Regions from separate parts of the Lactococcus sp. EKM203L genome, predicted to be linked through region 2. Evidence: predicted binding sites of a transcription regulator. Region 2 holds the regulator's gene; the other holds the start of a gene.
The links. The regulator NrdR, encoded in region 2, represses ribonucleotide reductase genes. The targets are predictions, from matches to a motif close to ACACNATATATNGTGT.
Positions count from the first base shown of each region.

Region 1: the regulator NrdR is predicted to act here: its motif matches at 4,070-4,085, upstream of HFD15_RS06455 (redoxin NrdH).

Region 1 is NZ_JAALEQ010000003.1:132,876-138,570, reverse strand. It holds gene nrdF (class 1b ribonucleoside-diphosphate reductase subunit beta) at 1-652, opposite strand, end outside; gene nrdE (class 1b ribonucleoside-diphosphate reductase subunit alpha) at 1,006-3,174, opposite strand; gene nrdI (class Ib ribonucleoside-diphosphate reductase assembly flavoprotein NrdI) at 3,310-3,732, opposite strand; gene HFD15_RS06455 (redoxin NrdH) at 3,734-3,952, opposite strand; gene plsY (glycerol-3-phosphate 1-O-acyltransferase PlsY) at 4,126-4,764, opposite strand; gene parE (DNA topoisomerase IV subunit B) at 5,039-5,695, shown strand, end outside.
Region 2 is NZ_JAALEQ010000003.1:369,714-375,408, reverse strand. It holds gene dnaB (replicative DNA helicase) at 1-215, shown strand, start outside; gene HFD15_RS07595 (Veg family protein) at 410-667, shown strand; gene HFD15_RS07590 (phosphotransferase family protein) at 736-1,509, shown strand; gene trmB (tRNA (guanosine(46)-N7)-methyltransferase TrmB) at 1,630-2,283, shown strand; gene nrdR (transcriptional regulator NrdR) at 2,402-2,848, shown strand; gene HFD15_RS07575 (replication initiation and membrane attachment family protein) at 2,901-4,076, shown strand; gene dnaI (primosomal protein DnaI) at 4,076-4,957, shown strand; gene HFD15_RS07565 (NADPH-dependent oxidoreductase) at 4,950-5,672, shown strand; gene HFD15_RS07560 (pentapeptide repeat-containing protein) at 5,669-5,695, shown strand, end outside.

The DNA of each region.
Region 1 (5,695 bases), 240 kb from region 2:
ATAACTCATTAAAACCAAGTTGGAATTTGTAACCAATATAAGTACCGTGAACTGACTCATCACGAATAATTAATTTAATAATTTCCGCTGAGTTAATCATTTTGTTATTTCCAAGATAGCGCAAAGGGGTATAGAAACCAGAGTAGAAGAGGCAAGTTTCAAGGAAAACAGAAGCCACTTTCTTTTGCAAAGGAGTACCAGATTCATAAATTTTATTGATGATTTCGGCTTTTGTTTGCATATAAACATTGGTATCTACCCAATTAAAAAGTTCTTCAATTTCTTTTTTCGTGTTTAGAGTTGAAAAAATTGTTGAATAAGACTTTGCATGAACAGATTCCATAAATTGGATATTGTTGAAACAGGCAATTTCTTGAGGTGTTCTTGCATCATGTTTGAGCACTTCAGCACCATCAACAGATTGCAAAGTATCAAGCAATGTCAAACCAGCAAAGGCCTTAGCAAAGGTATCACGTTCCAATTGAGGAAGTTTACGCCAGTCATCTAAATCGTTAGATACAGGAACACGAGTATCTAACCAAAATTGACTTGTTAATTTTTCCCAAGTATATTTGTCAATAGAATCCTCAATAGAATTCCAGTCAATGGCACTGTAATAAGTGGGGACAGTAAGATTTTCAGTTTCAGACATATTTTAAGATATGAGCCTGCTTTAAAAAGGGCAAACTCAATTCCTTTCTCTCATTTATTTACTGACAGAAAATACTGTCAGTATTTTTAGCTTAGTCATAAATTCTGTCAGTAAATTTTCACTTACCAACGAAGCTGTCAGTAAAAATAGGGACTCATTAGACCAAAAACTTTCGATAATTTATCAAAAGTTAATGTCAATAATCGTTTTAGAACATTTCGCAAATGCTTACCCCATTTCCATTCATTGACGATACTTTAATGAATGAAAACAAGTAAGAAAATAGAAAGTCCGTCTTAGCGGCTTCCGTAGAAGCAATAGATGCTTTAGCACCAATGCTTCTGTTGTATTTATTAAATAACGCAACTTTCACATTGGTTAGCACCGACTTCTTCTTGGTCGTCAGTAAATGTACGAATGTAGTAAATTGTTTTGATTCCTTTTTTGTAAGCATAGTTACGCAAAATAGACAAGTCACGAGTTGTCATTTTATTATTTGCCACTTTCCATTCATAGAGACCTTCAGGTAAAGTTGAACGCATAAATAAAGTGAGTGACAAACCTTGGTCAACATGTTCTGTAGCAGCTGCATAAACGTCAATTACTGCACGCATATCTGTATCATAAGCTGATTTGTAATAAGGAATTGTTTCAGTGGCAAGTCCAGCAGCTGGATAATAAATTTTCCCAACTTTCTTTTCTTGACGTTCTTCGATGCGATTGACAATTGGGTGAATAGAAGAAGAACAGTCATTGATATAAGAAATAGAACCATTTGGAGCCACTGCCATACGGTATGAATTATAGAGTCCAGAAGTTTTTACTGTGTCACGTAAAGCAGTCCAATCCTCGATTGTTGGAACAGCAATCCCTTTGAAAAGTTCTTGAACTTTAGGAGAGACAGCTGCAAAATAATCATGTGTTAAATATTTATCAAAATAAGAACCATCAGCATAGGCAGATTTTTCAAAATTCTTGAAGCTAGACCCTTTTTCAACAGCTAATTTATTTGAAGCCACTAAAGTATAATAGTTCAACAACATGAAATAAACACTAGTAAATTCAACGGCTTCTTTGCTGTCATAATGAATTTGATTTTGTGCTAAGAAAGAATGTAAGCCCATTGCTCCAAGCCCAATCGCATGCATTTCATCATTACCTTTACGAACAGTTGGAACAGTATCGAGGTTTGAAGTTTCGGAGATGAAAGTTAAAGCGCGAACCATTGCTTCAATAGAAGTTCCAAATTCATTGCTAGAAGTCATCATATTCAAAACATTAGTTGAACCCAAGTTACAAGCGACGTCAGTTCCAACCACCTTATAAGTTTGGTCATCGTTCAAAACAGAAGGCGTTTGGACTTGCAAAATTTCAGAACAAAGGTTAGACATTGAAATTACACCATCAACAGGGTTAGCTTGATTGACTGTGTCAACATTTACGATGTAAGGATAACCAGATTCTTGTTGAAGTTTTGAAAGTTCTTGTTCAAGTTCACGGGCATTAATCGGTGTTTTACGAATTTCTGGATTGGCTACCATTTTGTCATATTCAGCTGTAATATCGACTTCGGCAAAAGGTTTACCATAATATTTTTCAACAAAATACGGCTCAAAGAGATACATTGTTTCTCCCTTTTTAACCAATTCATAGAATTTATCAGGAACAGTAACCCCAAGAGAGAGTGTTTTAACACGAATTTTTTCATCCGCATTTTCTTTTTTAGTGGACAAGAATTCCATAATATCTGGATGGAATAGTGATAAATAAACAACACCAGCACCTTGACGTTGCCCCAATTGATTGGCATAAGAAAAGGCGTCTTCAAAAAGTTTCATGACAGGAACGACACCAGCTGCCACTCCATCGTAACCTTTGATAGGTGCACCAGCAGCACGTAAATTAGTCAAGTTTAGACCAACACCACCACCATTTTTAGAAAGTTGCAAGGCAGAGTTAATTGTTCGTCCAATTGAATTCATATCATCAGTTAATTGTAGAAGGAAACAAGAAACAAATTCACCACGACGCTTACGTCCAGCATTTAGAAAAGTCGGAGTCGCAGGTTGATAACGACGATTAATCATTGCAAAAGCAAGATTATTAGCTAATTTTTCATCGCCGTCAGCCATGTATAAAGCATTCATTAACACACGGTCTTCAAAATCTTCAAGATAGAGAGAACCGTCATTGTTTTTCATGGCATATTGATTATAAAATTTGTAAGCAGCCATAAATGAATCAAAATGAAATTCAAATTTACTCAATTCTTTCCGAAGATTGGTAATAAATTCGGGTTTATATTTTTCAAGAAACTCAGCTTCTAGATATTCTTCTTTAACGAGCCAATTGAGTTTATCGATATATGTATCGGCTTCATAACGATTAGGTTCGACATTTTCTTTAAAAAAAGCAGTAATTGCTTCTTTATCTTTAGCAAGAGGAATGCTACCATTAACGGGAATATTAATCTCGTTATTAAGCTTGAAATAAGTTACATCTTTAAGTTGTTTTAGAGACATAAGTGACCTTTCTTAAAGCGTTCAACCATAAAGAACAGAGGGATGAACTCTAATATTATAATAAGTTCAAACTAATTAATAGAAATAAAAAGTTAAAAATAAAGAGGCTTCACTCATTAAGGTGAAGCCATAAAATCACAGCGGATTTTTGAAGGTGACTTTCGCTCCTTTGTCAAGCTGTGTAGCGAGTTTTTCGACAGCAGCAACATCGGCTGGTGTACCATTAAACTCAAAATCATATAAAAGCGGAATTTGGTATTTTGCAGAAAGTTCTTTAGCAGTAAAAATATAAATACCTGCGAAATTACGATTTCCTGTACCAATAATTCCTAGACAATGTTTATAATTATCATTATAAGCCATAAAGTCAAAAATAGGGTCCATAACATCTATTGATTTAGAAACAGTTGGAGATTCTTCGGCATAACTTGGCGTTATCAAAAGAAAAGGTTCATTCATTTCTATATCATCGTCAGGACTGATTTCGACATTTGGTAAGTTTGTTTTGGAAACAAAGCGACGTGTTTGCCCAGTTACACTGAAATAAGCAAGTTTCATATTAAGCCAACTTTGCTAATTCGCTAGGACGGAAACCAGAGAAGGCAAAGTCATCTTTAGTAATGACAGGTGCAGCACGAAATCCCATTTCAATCACTTTTTCAACAAATTCAGGTTGTTCATCGATATTGATTTCATCGAAGGCAATTTCATGTTCTGAGAGCCATTTTTTGACCATTTTGCATTGCATACAATTGTTTTTAGAATAGACTGTAACCATTTTAAATCTCCTTTGAGGACAAACGTATTTTATTAGTGAGAGTAAAAAGTCTTTGACTTTTTCTCGACTTTTTATAGTCTTATTTTATCGTAAAAAAAATATCTAGTCAAATTAAAGATACTAGATATTGTGTTGAATTATGTAAAATTATAAAAATAACACAACATATTGTGCTATTTTTCTTTTTGTTTTGATAAGTTTAAACCAAATGGGACAAGGGATTCGCAATGATTTTTGATTCTTTTGAGATTTGTTCTATGTCGTAAAATAATAATAATTGCTAAAACAAAAATAATAATTGAGAATAAAAGGTCGTAGGAAGTAAGAATAAATCCGATGCTAGGGAAAATAAGAATTCCCAATAAAGCAAATACAGCACCTATCACACTAGAGAGACTAATCATGCTAAAAAGCCATAGGACAATGATAAAGACAACAAGAAGGTAAATTAAGAAGAGCGGACTAAATCCAAGAATCACACCAGCAGAAGTTGCAACAGCTTTACCACCTTTAAAGCGGTCGAATATTGAAAAAGTATGTCCAATGACAGCAAGAAGACCGAAAATTAGAGGTGAAACACCATTGATATGGAAGAAAAGGGGTAAAAGAGTAGCAAGTGTCCCCTTTAGTAAGTCAAAAGCAAAAACTGAAATTCCTGCCTTTACACCTAGAATTCTAAAAGTATTGGTTGTTCCAGTATTTCCTGAGCCATAGTCATGGAGATTTTTTTTGAAAAAAATCTTGCCAATCCATAAGCCGAATGGAATTGCCCCTAAAAGATAGCTGGCAATGAGAAGAATAATAGTAAGCATAAGTTCTCCGAAGTTTATTTCGTTTAAAATCGATAATCTCTTTTAACTGTACAATTATATCATATTTTTAATAAAGATTACTGACAATATTGAAACATCTTCACTTACTTTTGGAAAAATTCTTACTATTAGATGAAAAAATTGTCAGCAGTCCTTTGACAAAGCTTTCTGAACAAGGTACAATAATCAAGATGAATATTTTTTATTAGCTCATTGTGGATAAAAAAATAGTGATTTAGATAGAAGATATAGGCTTTCGATGAGAGGAAAATAAATGGTAATAGATATTAATAACTATGATGACAGTGCGATTCAGGTTCTTGAAGGATTGGATGCTGTCAGAAAACGTCCAGGAATGTATATTGGATCAACTGACGGAACTGGTTTGCACCATTTGGTTTGGGAAATTGTAGATAATGCGGTTGATGAAGCTTTATCTGGCTTTGGTAACAGAATTTCAGTGACCATTAATGCTGATGGTTCTTTATCAGTAGAAGATGAAGGACGGGGAATGCCAGTTGGGAAACACGCCATGGGTATTCCAACTGTGGAAGTAATTTTTACTATTTTGCACGCAGGTGGTAAATTTGGTCAAGGGGGTTATAAAACTTCTGGTGGACTCCATGGTGTTGGATCTTCAGTCGTAAATGCCCTCTCGACTTGGTTAGAAGTTGAAATTACTCGTGACGGGACTGTTTATCGTCAACGTTTTGAAAATGGTGGACATCCAGCGACAACTTTAGAAAAAATTGGGAAAGCACCAAAGTCTAAAACAGGAACTAAAGTTACCTTCATGCCGGATTCTAGCATTTTTTCGACAACAGAATTTAAATATAATATCATTTCAGAACGACTAAATGAGTCTGCTTTTCTTTTAAAAGAAGTGACGATTAGTCTTGAAGATAAACGAACAGATGAAAAAGAAGAATTT
Region 2 (5,695 bases):
TCGAGCAAGATGCCGATATTGTCGCATTTCTTTATCGAGATGACTATTATGAACGTGGAACTGGTGAAGATGAAGACGGTGAAGAGATTCTGGAAGATAATAAAGTTGAAGTTATTATTGAAAAAAACCGTTCAGGAAGCCGTGGAACAGTTGAATTACTCTTTATTAAAGAGCATAATAAATTCGCAAGTATTGATAACCGATATGGCGACTAGATTTTTTTGACTAATTCGTGTTATAATATGAGTAATTGTCTAATTCTCTTTATTAATAAAAATGAACGATAAAGAATACATTATAAAATTTGATTCTTTTAATCAAAAAAGAGAGATATAATCAAGGATAAAATTAGATTTATAAGGTAAGCGTTCGGAGAAATCCGACTTTTACGTCTTATTTGGAGGAAAAAATGGATAACCAAAATCAAGAAATAGGAAAAATCGTTGACATTCGTGAAAAAGTTCAAGCACACTTGGGTGAAACGATTGAAATTACTTCACAATTTGGTCGTAAACGCGAAAATCGTCATAAAGTGAACTTGATTGAAGCCTATGCAACACATTTCATTATTGAAAATATTCCGGCTCGTGGTCCTAAAACAACTGAGTCATATCAATATGCTGACATTTTGACTCAAACTATTTTAATTCACTATCCAAACGCATAAGTTTGAGGAATAAAGTAAATGGTTCAAATAATGATTAATAGATTTTTAAAGGAAAGGAGGAGATAAGGATGATGAAAGCCGATTGGGATATGACGCCTGTTAAAGGTGGCTCTGGCAATGCATTTTTTGGGAAAAGTGATCAGGAACGCGTTTTTATTAAAAAAAACGGCAGTCCATTTTTGCCGAGTATTTATCTTGAGGGAATCACGCCAAAAGTCTTATGGACAAAACGTACGGCTGAAGGCGATACCTTATCTGCTCAACCTTGGATTGACGGTCATACACTAAGTCCTGAGGATATGGAAGACCGCCAAATTAATCATATTTTAGCACATTTGCATGACTCAAAAAAATTGGTTGAATCTTATAAGAAGTTGGGAAGTCAAATTATTCTTCCTGAACAATTATTAGAGGATTGTGTCCAAAATACTGAGGCTTTACGAACAAATCATTTTTTGTCAGGAATCATTGAAGAAATGCGTCAACAAGTTCCCGAAATCAAAAATGAAGAGGTCGTAGTCGTTCATGGCGATGTCAATCATAAAAATTGGTTAGTAGATGATAATTCAGGAAAAATTTATTTAGTAGATTGGGATACCGTCTTTTTATCAGATTCAATGGTTGATATGGCACATGTTTTATCACATTATATTAAACCAAATAACTGGTCTTTGTGGTTGATGACATCTGGTGTTAGACCTCGTTCAGATATTATGGATAAAGTGGCTTGGTATGGAAAACTTTCTTTTCTTCGCCAAATCTCTGAATATCTTTCTAGAGGAAAAATGAAAGAAGTGAATCAAGAAATCTTGGGACTTCGTAAATTTTGTGAATTATTTTAGTAAAAATAGGCTAGGGTTTGGACCTTCCTATTTTTTGGCTTATAATTGAATAATAAAAATAAAGAAATAGAAGATCACTTTTGCTGATTTTCTATCAAAAATTAAAAAATTGAGGTAAAAATGCGCGTCAGAAATCGTAAAGGGGCAGGCGAAATGCTTGCTGAAAACGCACATATCGTAGTTGAAAATCCAGCGGACTTTAAAGGACGTTGGTCAGAACGTTTTGGAAATGATCATCCGATTCATATTGAAGTGGGTTGTGGAAAAGGAGCTTTCATCACAGGAATGGCAGCTCTTCATCCAGAAATAAATTACATTGCAATTGATATGCAATTATCAGTTTTATCTTATGCTTTAGATAAAGCAATTGAAGCAGATTTGCCAAACGTACAAATGATGCTTGTTGATGGAGCTGCTTTGAGTGAATATTTTGCTGATGGTGAAATTGACCAAGTCTATTTGAACTTTTCTGACCCTTGGCCAAAAGGACGTCATGAAAAACGTCGTTTGACTTATAAATCTTTTCTTGCAACTTATGAAAAGATTTTACGTCCTGAAGGTGAAATTCATTTCAAAACTGACAATCGTGGATTGTTTGAATATTCTTTAGTTTCTTTAGCTAACTATGGCATGGAACTTAAAAAAGTTTGGTTAGATTTACACCAAGACGAAGAATTTGCGCCTCAAAATGTAATGACCGAGTATGAGCAAAAATTCTCACAAAAAGGTCAAGTAATTTATAGATTAGAAGCAAAATTTTTGCCTAAGAAGTAAATAAGTTGCTTTCTGTCATTAAAACTAATGAAAAAAATTACTGACAGAATAAGAAAGTCTAAACCAATTTTCTGTCAGTAAAATTAATAAGAATTTATTATCTATTAAGGAGAATAAAATGAGATGTCCAAAGTGTTCTTCTGAAGAATCAAAAGTTGTTGATTCAAGACAAGCCGAAGATGCTATTCGCCGTCGTCGTGTTTGTGAATCATGTGGTTTTCGCTTCACAACCTTTGAACGTATCGAAGAAATGCCCCTTTTAGTCATCAAAAAAGATGACAAACGTGAACCCTTTAATCGTGAAAAAATTGTTCGTGGTTTAGTTCGTTCAGCATACAAACGCCCAGTATCAAGTGAAGATATTGAAACAACAGTTGCAAATGTTGAAAGAAAAATTCGTCAACTAGACAGTAATGAAGTTGAATCAGATGTTATTGGTGAATTTGTGATGCAAGAATTAGCTGAATTGGATGATATCACCTATATCAGATTTGCCAGCGTCTATCGTTCATTCAAAGATGTCAGTGAATTAGAAGAGCTCCTTAAAAATATTACCAAAAAATAAATCCGTCAGTAAAAAGTGACTGAATAAGGAACATTAAAAAGTGAGGAAAAAAATGAGAGCGGGAGATTCATTTACAATGCTTAATCGAGGAAAGACCAGCTTTGACGCTGAGGCTTTTCGTCTGCTCTATTTACCAATCATTGGCACGGATGCCTTTGCGCTTTATCAGTTAATGCTAAGCTTCTCTACTGGAAGAATTTCTCACTTTTTGGAATATCTAAATCTCGGCCTCAATCCTTTTATTGAAGCATTAGATAAATTATCTGGCTTATCATTAGTTCGTGTTTATGATGATCATACCAGTCTTTATTTTGAAGTAAAAAGTCCGCTAAATTTTGAAAATTTCCTTGCAGATGATTTTTATAGACAACTTTTGATTTCAAGAATTGGTGAAAACCGAGTAGCTGCTTTAGCTAAAAGAATGGAACCAAAAGGAAGAGAAGTTTCCAAGAAATTTCATGAAGTTTATAAAGTTAGTTTTGACTCACAAGCTCAACAAAACCCTTCAAATACAAATGAACGTTTTGATATGGGGGCCTTTAAAAGTATTATGGAACGTCAAGGCTATCATTTAAACAATGAAAATCAAGACTCCTTAACGCTCTATTCACTAGCAGAAAAATTTGAACTGAATTGGTACGAATTATTCAAGCAAGCAGAAAAAACAGCCAATGCTGATAAAACTTTGAACATGAATAATTTGATGAGAAGTCTTTCAGGAGCTAGCCAACCGCAACCAGCACTTTCAGCTTTTCCTAAAGCATTTGCCGATTTGATTGTCATCAGTAAATCTCATGAACCAGATAATTTCATCCGACAGATAAAAGCGCAAGCTGGAGGCTTTGTCAGTTCGGAAGAACATAAGCTTTTAACTAATTTAAGTCGCCAAAATTTGCCAGCAGAAGTCCAAAATATTTTGATTCACTATGTTTTAGTACAGCAAAAAAATGCGTCGTTAAATCCAAATTTTGTAAATGCATTAGCCAACGACTGGATGAGAAATGAAGTATTTACAGCTGAAACAGCGGTAAAACGAATTTTGGAACGAGAAGAATTAGCTGCTGCTAAAGCAAAAACTGGAGCTGAAAAACGACCAATGAAAATCAAAAAAGAAGCACCAAAATGGTCAAATCCAGATTATGAAAATAAGACAAGCCAAGAAGAACTTGCAAAACTTGAGAAAATAAGGCTTGACTCTCTCAAAAAACTGAAAGGAGAGCAAAATTAATGGAATCTATCGGAGACATCTTAGGAAAACGTCAAGACATCCGTGAAAATTTTGAAAAATTAGTCGCAGAAGTATTAAAAAATGCTGATGTGCAAGCTTTTATTGCCCAACATCAAATGACTTCTGACGAAATTCAACGCTCTTACTCCAAGTTTTATGAATACGTTCGTGAGCATGAAAAATTTGAAAAAGGTGAAAAACGGGCAGCTGATGGTTATGAACCTGTTTTAATCATGAATCACGGCTATGCTGATGTTTCATATCAAACGACAAATGAATTGGCGCAGCAACAAGCAGCTCAAAACCTTTTGCGACGTGTGAATATTATTGGACTTCCAAAAGATTTAAAACAAGTCACTTTGGCAGATATTGCCCTTGATGATGTTCAAAGAATCAAACCATACCAAGCCCTAGTTGATTTTATTACTAATTTTCCCAAGAAAAAAGGACTTTATCTTTATGGAGATTTTGGTGTTGGGAAATCTTTCATGCTTGCGGCAATGGCAAACGAATTAGCCAAAAAAGGAATTTCAACAACTTTACTTCATTATCCCACTTTCATTTCTGATTTAGATTTTGACAATGCCAAAGTCTGGGTCAATGAAATAAAAGCCAGCCAAGTTTTAGTTTTGGATGATATTGGGGCAGAGCAAAACAACGCTTGGGTTCGTGACAGTATTTTACAAGTCATTTTACAACATCGCATGCAAGAAAATCTCCCGACTTTCTTCACTTCAAATTTAAGAATGGAAGAATTAGAGCAGCATTTAGCCGAAACCAAGCGAGCTGATGAAATTTGGCCAGCAAAACGTGTTATGGAACGCGTGAAATATTTGGCAGAAGAAATGCGATTAGAGGGGACGAATAGACGTCATGACTGAAACAAATGAAACGATTGATTTAATGATGAATCACACTTCGGTCAGAAATTTTACAGAAGAAGCAATTGAGCCTAAAGATTTGGAAAAAATCTTAAAAGCTGCTCAAATGGCATCAACATGGAAAAATTTCCAATCATATTCTGTGATTGTTGTAGAATCACAAGCTCAAAAAGATGCGATTTATGAATTTCAACCACAAAAATCAATCAAAAATTGTGCAACATATTTAGTTTTTGTTGGCGATTTAAATCGTGCTCAAAAGGCAGTCGAATTGCATCAAGGCAATTTCCAACCGCAAGGAATTGAAAGCTTATTGATTACATCAGTTGATGCCGCAACAGCTGGGCAAAATGCGCTTCTTGCAGCGGAATCTTTAGGCTACAACGGGGTGATGGTTGGCTTAATTCGAGACCAATCCTCAGAAATTTCTAAAGTCTTGAACTTGCCAGATTATACTTATCCTATTTTTGGCATTGCACTCGGTAAAGCCGCACGTTTGAACAAAGTAAAACCACGTCTTCCTTTGGAAGCAACAGCTTTTAAAGAAAAATATGTTGAGCAAACGTCTGAAACCATTGAAAAATATGACCAAGTTCAAGAAGAATATGCTGGAAATAGACGCTTAAACAAATGGTCTGAACGGATTGTTGACCAGTGGGGCCAACCAGAAATTTCAGCTTCAACAGAAAATTTAAAGGCGAAAAAATTACTGTGAAATTAAAGAAAATCTTAGAACCG